2 regions of the Aureimonas populi genome follow, and region 1 is predicted to be linked to the other one. Evidence: riboswitches for the same ligand, from Rfam matches in the RefSeq annotation. Region 1 holds a riboswitch; the other holds the start of a gene.
What was found. Region 1 has a riboswitch for cobalamin ahead of J7654_RS07835 (DUF1636 family protein). Riboswitches for the same ligand answer to the same signal wherever they lie in the genome.
Positions count from the first base shown of each region.

Region 2: another riboswitch for cobalamin. It lies ahead of J7654_RS01385 (ABC transporter substrate-binding protein); the one in region 1 lies ahead of J7654_RS07835 (DUF1636 family protein).

Region 1 is NZ_CP072611.1:1,702,112-1,706,317, forward strand. It holds gene J7654_RS07820 (cobyric acid synthase) at 1-250, opposite strand, end outside; gene cobO (cob(I)yrinic acid a,c-diamide adenosyltransferase) at 268-882, opposite strand; gene cobU (bifunctional adenosylcobinamide kinase/adenosylcobinamide-phosphate guanylyltransferase) at 882-1,394, opposite strand; cobalamin riboswitch at 1,503-1,714, shown strand; gene J7654_RS07835 (DUF1636 family protein) at 1,746-2,168, shown strand; gene cobW (cobalamin biosynthesis protein CobW) at 2,165-3,202, shown strand; gene cobN (cobaltochelatase subunit CobN) at 3,204-4,206, shown strand, end outside.
Region 2 is NZ_CP072611.1:295,964-300,169, forward strand. It holds gene J7654_RS01380 (diguanylate cyclase domain-containing protein) at 1-1,724, opposite strand, end outside; cobalamin riboswitch at 1,926-2,126, shown strand; gene J7654_RS01385 (ABC transporter substrate-binding protein) at 2,281-3,288, shown strand; gene J7654_RS01390 (FecCD family ABC transporter permease) at 3,285-4,206, shown strand, end outside.

The DNA.
Region 1 (4,206 bases):
CCTGCGCGCCCACCTCGCTCTGCGGCTTCAGGAGAACCGGGTTCATGTGGACGCTGGGCGCGGTGCCGGCGGCGCGCGCCTGGAGCGCCTGCGCGCGGCCGATTTCGCCGCCATCGGCCGTGACGGCCGCGTTGTTCGACATGTTCTGCGGCTTGAACGGGCGCACGACGAGCCCCCGCCGCGTGAAGGCGCGGGCCAGACCCGCCACCACCAGCGACTTGCCGACATCCGAGCCGGTGCCCTGGAACATCAGCGCCCTGGCCAAGGTCAGAACTCGATGCCGGTCTGGGCCTTCACCCCGGCGGCGAAATGGTGCTTCACCTGCCCCATCTCGGTGACGAGATCGGCCGCCTCCACGAGGGCCGGCTTGGCGTTGCGGCCCGTGACGACGACGTGCAGGTCGTCCCGCCGGCCCTTCAGCGTCTCCACCACCGCGTTCACGTCCAGATAGTCGTAGCGCAGCGCGATGTTCAGTTCGTCCAGGACGAGGAGGCCGAGGGCGGGGTCGGCCATCAGCTCGCGGGCCTTCTCCCACGCGCGCCCGGCCGCCGCGATGTCGCGCTGGAGGTCCTGCGTTTCCCAGGTGAAGCCCTCGCCCATGGCGTGCCAGCTCACCAGATCGCCGAAGCGGGCGAGCGCGTCCTTCTCGCCCGTGTGCCACGCGCCCTTGACGAACTGCACGATTCCCACCCGCCGGCCGTATCCCAGCATCCTGAGCGCAAGGCCGAAGGCGGCCGTCGTCTTGCCCTTGCCGGGGCCGGTATTGACGATGAGAAGGCCCTTCTCGAGCGTCTTGCCCTCCACCTCGGCATCCTGGACCGCCTTGCGCCGCTCCATCTTCGCCTTGTGCCGTTCGGCGGCGTCCTGCGAAATCTCACGCATCATTTCACCTTCATGGGCAGGCCGGCGACGGTGAGCACCACCGCGCCGGCCACGGCCGCGATCTCCTGGTTCAGCCGCCCCGCCGCATCGCGGAAGCGGCGGGCGAGCGCGTTGTCGGGCACGATGCCGAGCCCCACCTCGCTGGAGACGACGACCCACGGGCCGCGCGGGGCGGCAAGGGTTTGGGTGAGGCGGGCGATCTCGGCCTCGACGTCCCGCTCCGCCAGCATGACATTGCTCAGCCACAGCGTCAGGCAGTCGAGAAGGAGCGGCGCGCCCTCCGGCACGGCCTGAAGGACGCCTGCCGGATCGAGCGGCGCATCCAGCGTGCGCCAGCGCCCGTCGCGCCGCTGGCGGTGGAGGGCGATGCGGGCTTCCATCTCCGCGTCGTGGGCCTGCGCGGTCGCGATGTAGAGGAAGGGCGGGGCATACGTCTGGACCAGCGACTCGGCGTGGCGGCTCTTGCCCGAGCGCGCGCCGCCCAGCACCAGCGTCAGCGCGCCTGTCGTCATTCTCCGGTCCCCATCCTGGCCGCCCGCGTTCGAGCGCGCACAGGCTTATCGCATCGCGCCCGGCGCACAAGCCCCCGCCGCGCTTCGTTGACAGGCTCGCCCTGCCGGCTCTAGATGCGGGCCGACGGTCGCCCTTCCTCACCGGGAGGGCGCTAAGAGGGAATGCGGTGAGCCTCGTAAGGAGGCAATTCCGCGGCTGTCCCCGCAACTGTGAACGAAGGGTTCCCGGCCGATAAGCCACTGAAGCGACGATGCTTCGGGAAGGCGGCCTGGAACGGTGCTTCGTGAGCCAGGAGACCTGCCGTCGAAGAGAAATCCTGACCGCCCGGCGGGTGCACCCGGGCAAGGAGAATGTCTTTGACGAACGGTTCGCGCGATCCGTCGCCCGCCCTTGCCGACGATGTCGGCGACGTGACCATCGTGGTCTGCTCCTCCTGCCGCCGGGAGAGCGACCCGCAGGACCAGCCGCGCCCCGGCGCCGTGCTGGCCGAGGATACGCGCCGGGCCGCGCAGGGCACGGGCATCCGCGTCACCCATGTCGCGTGCCTCGGCAACTGCAAGCGCGCCCTGAGCGCCGCCATCCTCAAATCCGGCTCGTGGAGCTACATCTTCGGCGGGCTGGAGCCAGGCAGCGGCGCGGACCTCGTGGCCGGGGCCGGGCTGCTGGCCGGCTCGCGGGACGGGCTCATGCCCTTCCGCCCCCGCCCGGCCTCGCTGAAGGGCGGCATGGTGGCGCGCATTCCCCCATTCGATCACCTGAAGGATCTGCCATGACCGCCTCTCCCGCCCGCGTGCCCTGCACGATCGTCACCGGCTTCCTGGGCGCCGGCAAGACGACGCTCATCCGCCATGTGCTCCAGAACGCGCATGGCACGCGCCTGGCCGTCATCGTCAACGAGTTCGGCGACGTGGGCATCGACGGCGAGCTTCTGCGCGGCTGCGGCGTGGAGAATTGCGCCGACGAGGACATCGTGGAACTGGCCAATGGCTGCATCTGCTGCACCGTGGCCGACGATTTCGTGCCCGCGCTCGACAAGATTCTCGCCCGCGAGCCGAGGGTGGACCACATCCTGATAGAGACCTCGGGCCTCGCCCTGCCCAAGCCGCTGGTGCAGGCGTTCCAGTGGCCGGGCGTGAAGAGCCGGGTGACGGTGGACGGCGTCGTCGCCGTGGTGGACGGGCCGGCCCTCGCCGAGGGAGAGGTGACGGGCGACCGCGCCGCGCTGGAGGCGCAGCGCGCCGCCGACGAGAGCCTCGACCATGACGACCCGGTGGAGGAGGTGTTCGAGGACCAGCTCGCCTGCGCCGATCTCGTCATCCTTTCCAAGAGCGACCGGCTGGACGAGGCGGCCCGCGCCCGCGTGCTGGCGGCGGTAAAGGCCCATCTGCCGCGCGCGGTGAAGATCGTCCCCAGCGAGGGAGGGCGCATCGACCCCGGCGTCCTCCTCGGCCTCGGCCTTGCCGTGGAGGAGGATATCGAGAACCGCAGGACCCATCATGACGGCGAGCTCGACCACGAGCACGACGATTTCGACAGCTTCGTGGTCGAGCTGCCGGCTATCGCGAGCCCGGACGACCTCGCCGCCCGCGTGGAGGCGGCGGCGCGGGCGCAGCACGTCCTGCGGCTGAAGGGCTTCGCCCATGTGGAGGGCAAGCCCATGCGGCTTCTGGTGCAGGCGGTGGGCGCGCGCGTCTCGCACCATTACGATCGCGCCTGGGAGCCGGGGGAGGCGCGCACCACGCGCCTCGTCGTCATCGGCCTCAAGGGGCTGGACCGGGCGGCCGTGGAAACGCTGCTCGCGGCCTGACATGCACATCCTCGCCACCAGCTCCGCCTCGCTGGACGATCTGATCGAGCCTGTCGATCTGCGGCACGAGCCGGCGGAGATGGTCGCGCTGTCCTTCACCGACAGCGATCTGGCGGCGCTCTCCGCCGCGTGGAACGCGGGCGCCGATGCCTTGCCCGGCATGCGCCTCGCGCCCTTGCGCGATCTGCGCCACCCCATGTCGGTGGATCTGTGGCTGGAGCGGCTGGCCGCGCGCGTCGTTCTCGTGCGCATTCTCGGCGGCTATGATTGGTGGCGCTACGGCTGCGACCGGCTGGCCGCCCACGCGCGCGCCCACGGCATCGCGCTGGCGCTGCTGCCGGGCGAATGCCGCGAGCGCGACGAGCGGCTGGAAGCGCTCTCCACCGTGGCGCGCGAGGACTATGAAGCGCTTCTGGCCTGCTTCCGCGAGGGCGGGCCGGACAATATGCGCCGTCTCCTCGACCGCATGGCGCATCTGGCCGGCCACGAGCGCGAACTGACGGCCGCACGGCCCTTCCCGAAGGCTGGTTGCCACAAGCCGGGCCATGGTGCGGTGCCGCTGGAGAGTTTCGAGGCGAAGGGCCGGCCCGTGGTGCCGATCCTCTTCTACCGCTCCATGCTGCTGGCCGGCGACGCCGCGCCCGTCGAGGCGCTGGCCGGGGCGCTGGAGGAGCGGGGGATCCTCGCCGTGCCGCTCTTCGTGCCGAGCCTGCGCGACGGCGAGGCGGTGCGGCTGGTCGAGGAGATGGCGGCGGCGCTGAAGCCGGCGGCGCTCGTTACGGCCACGGCCTTCTCCAGCGGCACCGAGCCCGGCGGGGCGACGCTGTTCGACAGGCTCGGCCTTCCCGTCTTCCAGGTGGCGGTGGCCACCACGCGGCGGCAGGCCTGGGAGGAGGGCCAGCGCGGCCTCGCCCCCGCCGATCTGGCCATGCATGTCGTCCTGCCCGAGCTCGACGGGCGGGTGATGGCGGGCGCCATCTCCTTCAAGCACGCGGGCGAGCCGG
Region 2 (4,206 bases), 1.4 Mb from region 1:
GTCACACGGCCGCCCGAAGCCTCGTTGCCCTCGTGCGGGATGTCCAGCAGTTCCACCGCCCGGCGGATGCGTTCGGCGATCCGCGCCCCGGCGGCCTCGTCCACGCCCGGCAGGAGCACGGCCACCTCCTCCCCGCCATAGCGGGCGCACAGATCGCCCGGCCGCAGGCAGGACTCGATCGCCCTGGCCACGCGCCGCAGGCATTCGTCGCCGGCCTGATGGCCATAGCGGTCGTTGAAGCGCTTGAAGCGATCGACATCGATGAGCAGCAGGGACAGGAGCGCGCCGTCCCGCATCGCCCGCTCGTGCTCCGCATGCAGGGCCTCGTCGAACCGCCGCCGGTTGGCAAGGCCCGTCAGCCCGTCCGTGTTGGCCAACGTGGCGAGTTCGGCATGGGCGGCGGCCAGCCGGATCTCCGCCGACTTGCGCTTGGTGATGTCGCGCAGTACGACGATGAAGCCCTGGTCCTCGGCCACGAAATTGTAGCGGCCCTCCACCCAGACAAAGGACCCGTCCCGGTGCCGGAGCCGATAGATCGCCTCGGCCTGGGTGCCCGAATCGCGCACCCCCTGCACGACGCTCTCCAGAAGCGGCCAGTCGTCGGGATGGATGGTTTCCTTCGTCCGCTTGCCCACCAGCTCTTCGGGCGCGAGGCCGAGCACGTGCAGCGAGGCTGGCGAGACATAGCGGCGCACGAGATCGCGATCGAGCCGGATGATCACGTCGGTGGCGTTGTCGGCCAGCAGCCGATACTGCGCCTCGCTTCTGCGCATGGTTGCCTCGGCCCGCCTTCGCCGGGCGAATTCGCGGTGGATGAACACCGCCAGCGTCACGGCCAACACGCACAGAAGAAGGAGCACGGCGCCGATCCGCACGGCCTGCGCGCGCCACGGCGCGAATATCCCCTCCTGCGAGAGGGCGACGTTCAGGATCAGCGGCAGATCCCCCACATGGACGAAATTGTAGACGCGCGCGACGCCGTCCACCGCCGCGATGCCCGAGAACTCGCCCGAGGGCGCGGCCTGGAAGCGCCGCACGTTCTCGGAAGCGGACATGTCGCGCCCCACCTGGCTTTCCAGATAGGGGCTGCGCATCAGCATCACGCCCCCGGCGGTGAAGAGATTGATCGAATCGTCGGGCTTGAGCTGCGCGGTCTGGAACAGCTCGTGGAAATATGCGAGCCGCACGATGCCCACGACGATGCCGTCGAAGGAACCGTCCTGCGCGTCGATGCGGCGGCTGAGCGCGATGACCGTGTCCGCGACGTGCCGGCGCGGCTCGAACGGGGTGCTGATGTACAGCCCGCTCGCCTGCCCGTTTTGGTGCACCTGGAAATAGGCGCGGTCGGAGAAGTTCTGCGCCTGGGGGCCGACGCTGCCCGCGTCGTGCATGATCTCGCCTTCGGCGTTCATGACGAAGAGCCCGACGAAATAGGGCTCGATCAGCGTGCTGCTGAAGAGGAAGCGCTCCTGCAACTCCGGGGTCAGCTCGTCGATGCGCGGATCGGCCAGCTTCTGCTGAACGGCAGTCAGCGCCCTGTCATAGGCTCGTATATTGCTTTCGATATCCTGCGAAAGAACGGTCAGAAGATTGCGCGCGCCCGTCATCGCATTCGTCCAGCTATCGCGCCGCAGCTCGACCAGGGTGAGCACGCAGATGCCGCAGAAGCCAACGAGCAGCATACCCAGAACGATCCAGTAGCGGGTTTGTCGTCCAAGGTGCATCGTCGAGAAAAGTCCAGTTCGAGCCGGCGTCGCCCCAGCGCCCCGGCCCAGGGCCCGGTCCTTGCTGTTTCTCCCTCGACATTGTCGCGTTGTGGTCGCCGTCAAGTTCGCGACGCGAGTATTATGCGAATCCGATTAACGAATCGCCCCCGGACGGCGCCGAGGAGGCCCGGCGTCCCTTGCGCATTCGCCTTCCGGCGGCCTATGAGGGGCGGTCACGGTTCCGCTATCGAACGCGGATGAAAAGGGAACGCGGTGAGGATCCTTCGGGGTCCGAGGCCGGGGCTGCCCTCGCAACTGTAAGCGGCAAGCCTGCCGTCCATGCCACTGGCTCGCGCCGGGAAGGGGACGGGAGGCGCTCGAGCCGCGAGCCAGGAGACCTGCCGGGACGACGACCAGCAAGCCGGACGAGGTGTGTCGGCAGGGGTTGGGGCGCGCCGTCCGGGGCCGCCCTTCTGTCCAGGGCCCTCGTCGCCGGCCCGCGGCATGACCTCTCCCCGCGCACCGCCTTCGGAGTGCCGTTCGTCCGCCGCGAACTGCATCACGAGAGGTTTCGATGCGTCTTCCCAGTCTTTTCGCCGGCCCCCTGCTTCTCGCCGCTTTGGCGGGAGGCGCGGCCGCGCAGACCTCCTATCCGCTCGCCATCGAGAATTGCGGGATGGAGGTCGTTTTCGAGGCCCCGCCGCAGCGGGCCGTGGGCCTTGGGCAGAACAGCACGGAGATCATGCTTCTCCTCGGCCTTGCCGAGCGCATGGTGGGCACCGCCATATGGGTGTCGCCCGTCCTGGAACGTGTCGCGCAAGAGAATGCGCGCGTGCCACGCCTCGCCAACAGCCAGCCCAGCTTCGAGGCGGTCGTGGGCACCGATCCCGATGTCATCGCCGTGCAGTTCCTCTCGGCCGTGGGCCCGGAGGGCCGCGTGGGCACGCGCGGGCAGTTCGCCGACCTCGGCGTGCCGAGCTACATCTCGCCGACCGACTGCGCCACCACCGGCAACGCCCGCGCCGACGGCTCGAGGGCCGATCTGTGGAACCCCGGCCTCCTCTACCGGGAAATCGCCGAGCTTGCCGCGATCTTCGACGTAAGCGAGCGCGGGCGGGCGCTGATCGCCCGGTTCGAGGCGCGCGAGGACGCCGTTCGCCGGCGGCTCTCGCGCCACGCGGCGGACACCTCGGTTCTGTTCTGGTTCTCCAGCCCCGAGGTGGCCGGCGACGCATGGGTGGCCGGGCGCAACGGGGCCTCGGGCTACATGGCCGCAACGCTCGGACTGCGCAACGTCATCGCGACCGAGGCTGAATGGCCGCTGGTGAGCTGGGAGGCCATCGCCACCGCCGATCCGGACATCATCGTCATCGGGGCGATGAGCCGCCGCAACCAGCCGAGCGACGACCCGGCGGTGAAGCGGAACTTTCTGCAAACCGACCCGCTCGCGCGCGAGCTTGCCGCCGTCCGGTCAGGGCGCATCGTCGAGATGGACGCCCAGGCCATGAACCCCACCATCCGCACGATCGACGGGCTGGAAACCCTCGCCGCCTCGATCGAGCGCTTCGGGCTCCTCGATTGAGAACGGTCATCGACCGGCGGCCCGGCCTCTGGCTCGGCGTCCTCCTGGCACTCTCGGGCTGTCTCCTGCCGCTCGCCATCGCCCTTGGCGTCGGCATCGGGGAAATGCCCATCCCACTGGAGACGACGCTGGCGGCGGTGACGAACCGGCTCGGCTGGACCGAGCACGAGTTGAGCCGCATCCAGGAAAGCGTGATCTGGGACTACCGGCTGAGCCGCTCGCTGGTGGCGGCATGCTGCGGGGCGGGACTGGCGCTGTCAGGCGCCATCCTCCAGTCGCTCCTGCGCAATCCGCTGGCCGAGCCCTATGTGCTGGGCATCTCCGCCGGCGCCTCCACCGGGGCGGTCTGCGTCATGCTGCTCGGTTTCGGCGCGGGCTCCGTGACGCTTTCGGCCGGCGCCTTCGCCGGGGCGGTGCTCGCCTTTCTCTTCGTCGTTCTCCTGGCGGGCGGCGCGGGCGGGATCGCGGAGCGCACGATCCTGGCGGGCGTGGCGGCATCCCAGCTCTTCAACGCGCTTACCGCCTATATCGTAACCACCACGGCCGACGCGGAGCAGGCGCGCAGCGTCATGTTCTGGCTGCTGGGAAGCTTCTCGGGCATACGCTGGTCGGATGCGGGGCTCGCGGCCGGCGTGGTGGGGGTCGGGCTCGTCGTCTGCCTTCGCCATGCCCGCTCGCTCGATGCCTTCGCCTTCGGCGAGGATGCCGCCGCCTCCCTCGGCGTGCCGGTGCGCACCGTGCGCTTCGTCCTCTTCCTCGTCACGGCGCTGATGACGGCCACCATGGTGTCGCTGGTGGGGTCCATCGGCTTCGTGGGCCTCGTCATTCCCCATGCCGCCCGGTTCATCGTGGGGCCGCGCCATATCCGGCTCCTGCCGGTGTGCACGCTGGCCGGAGCGATCTTCATGGTGCTCGCCG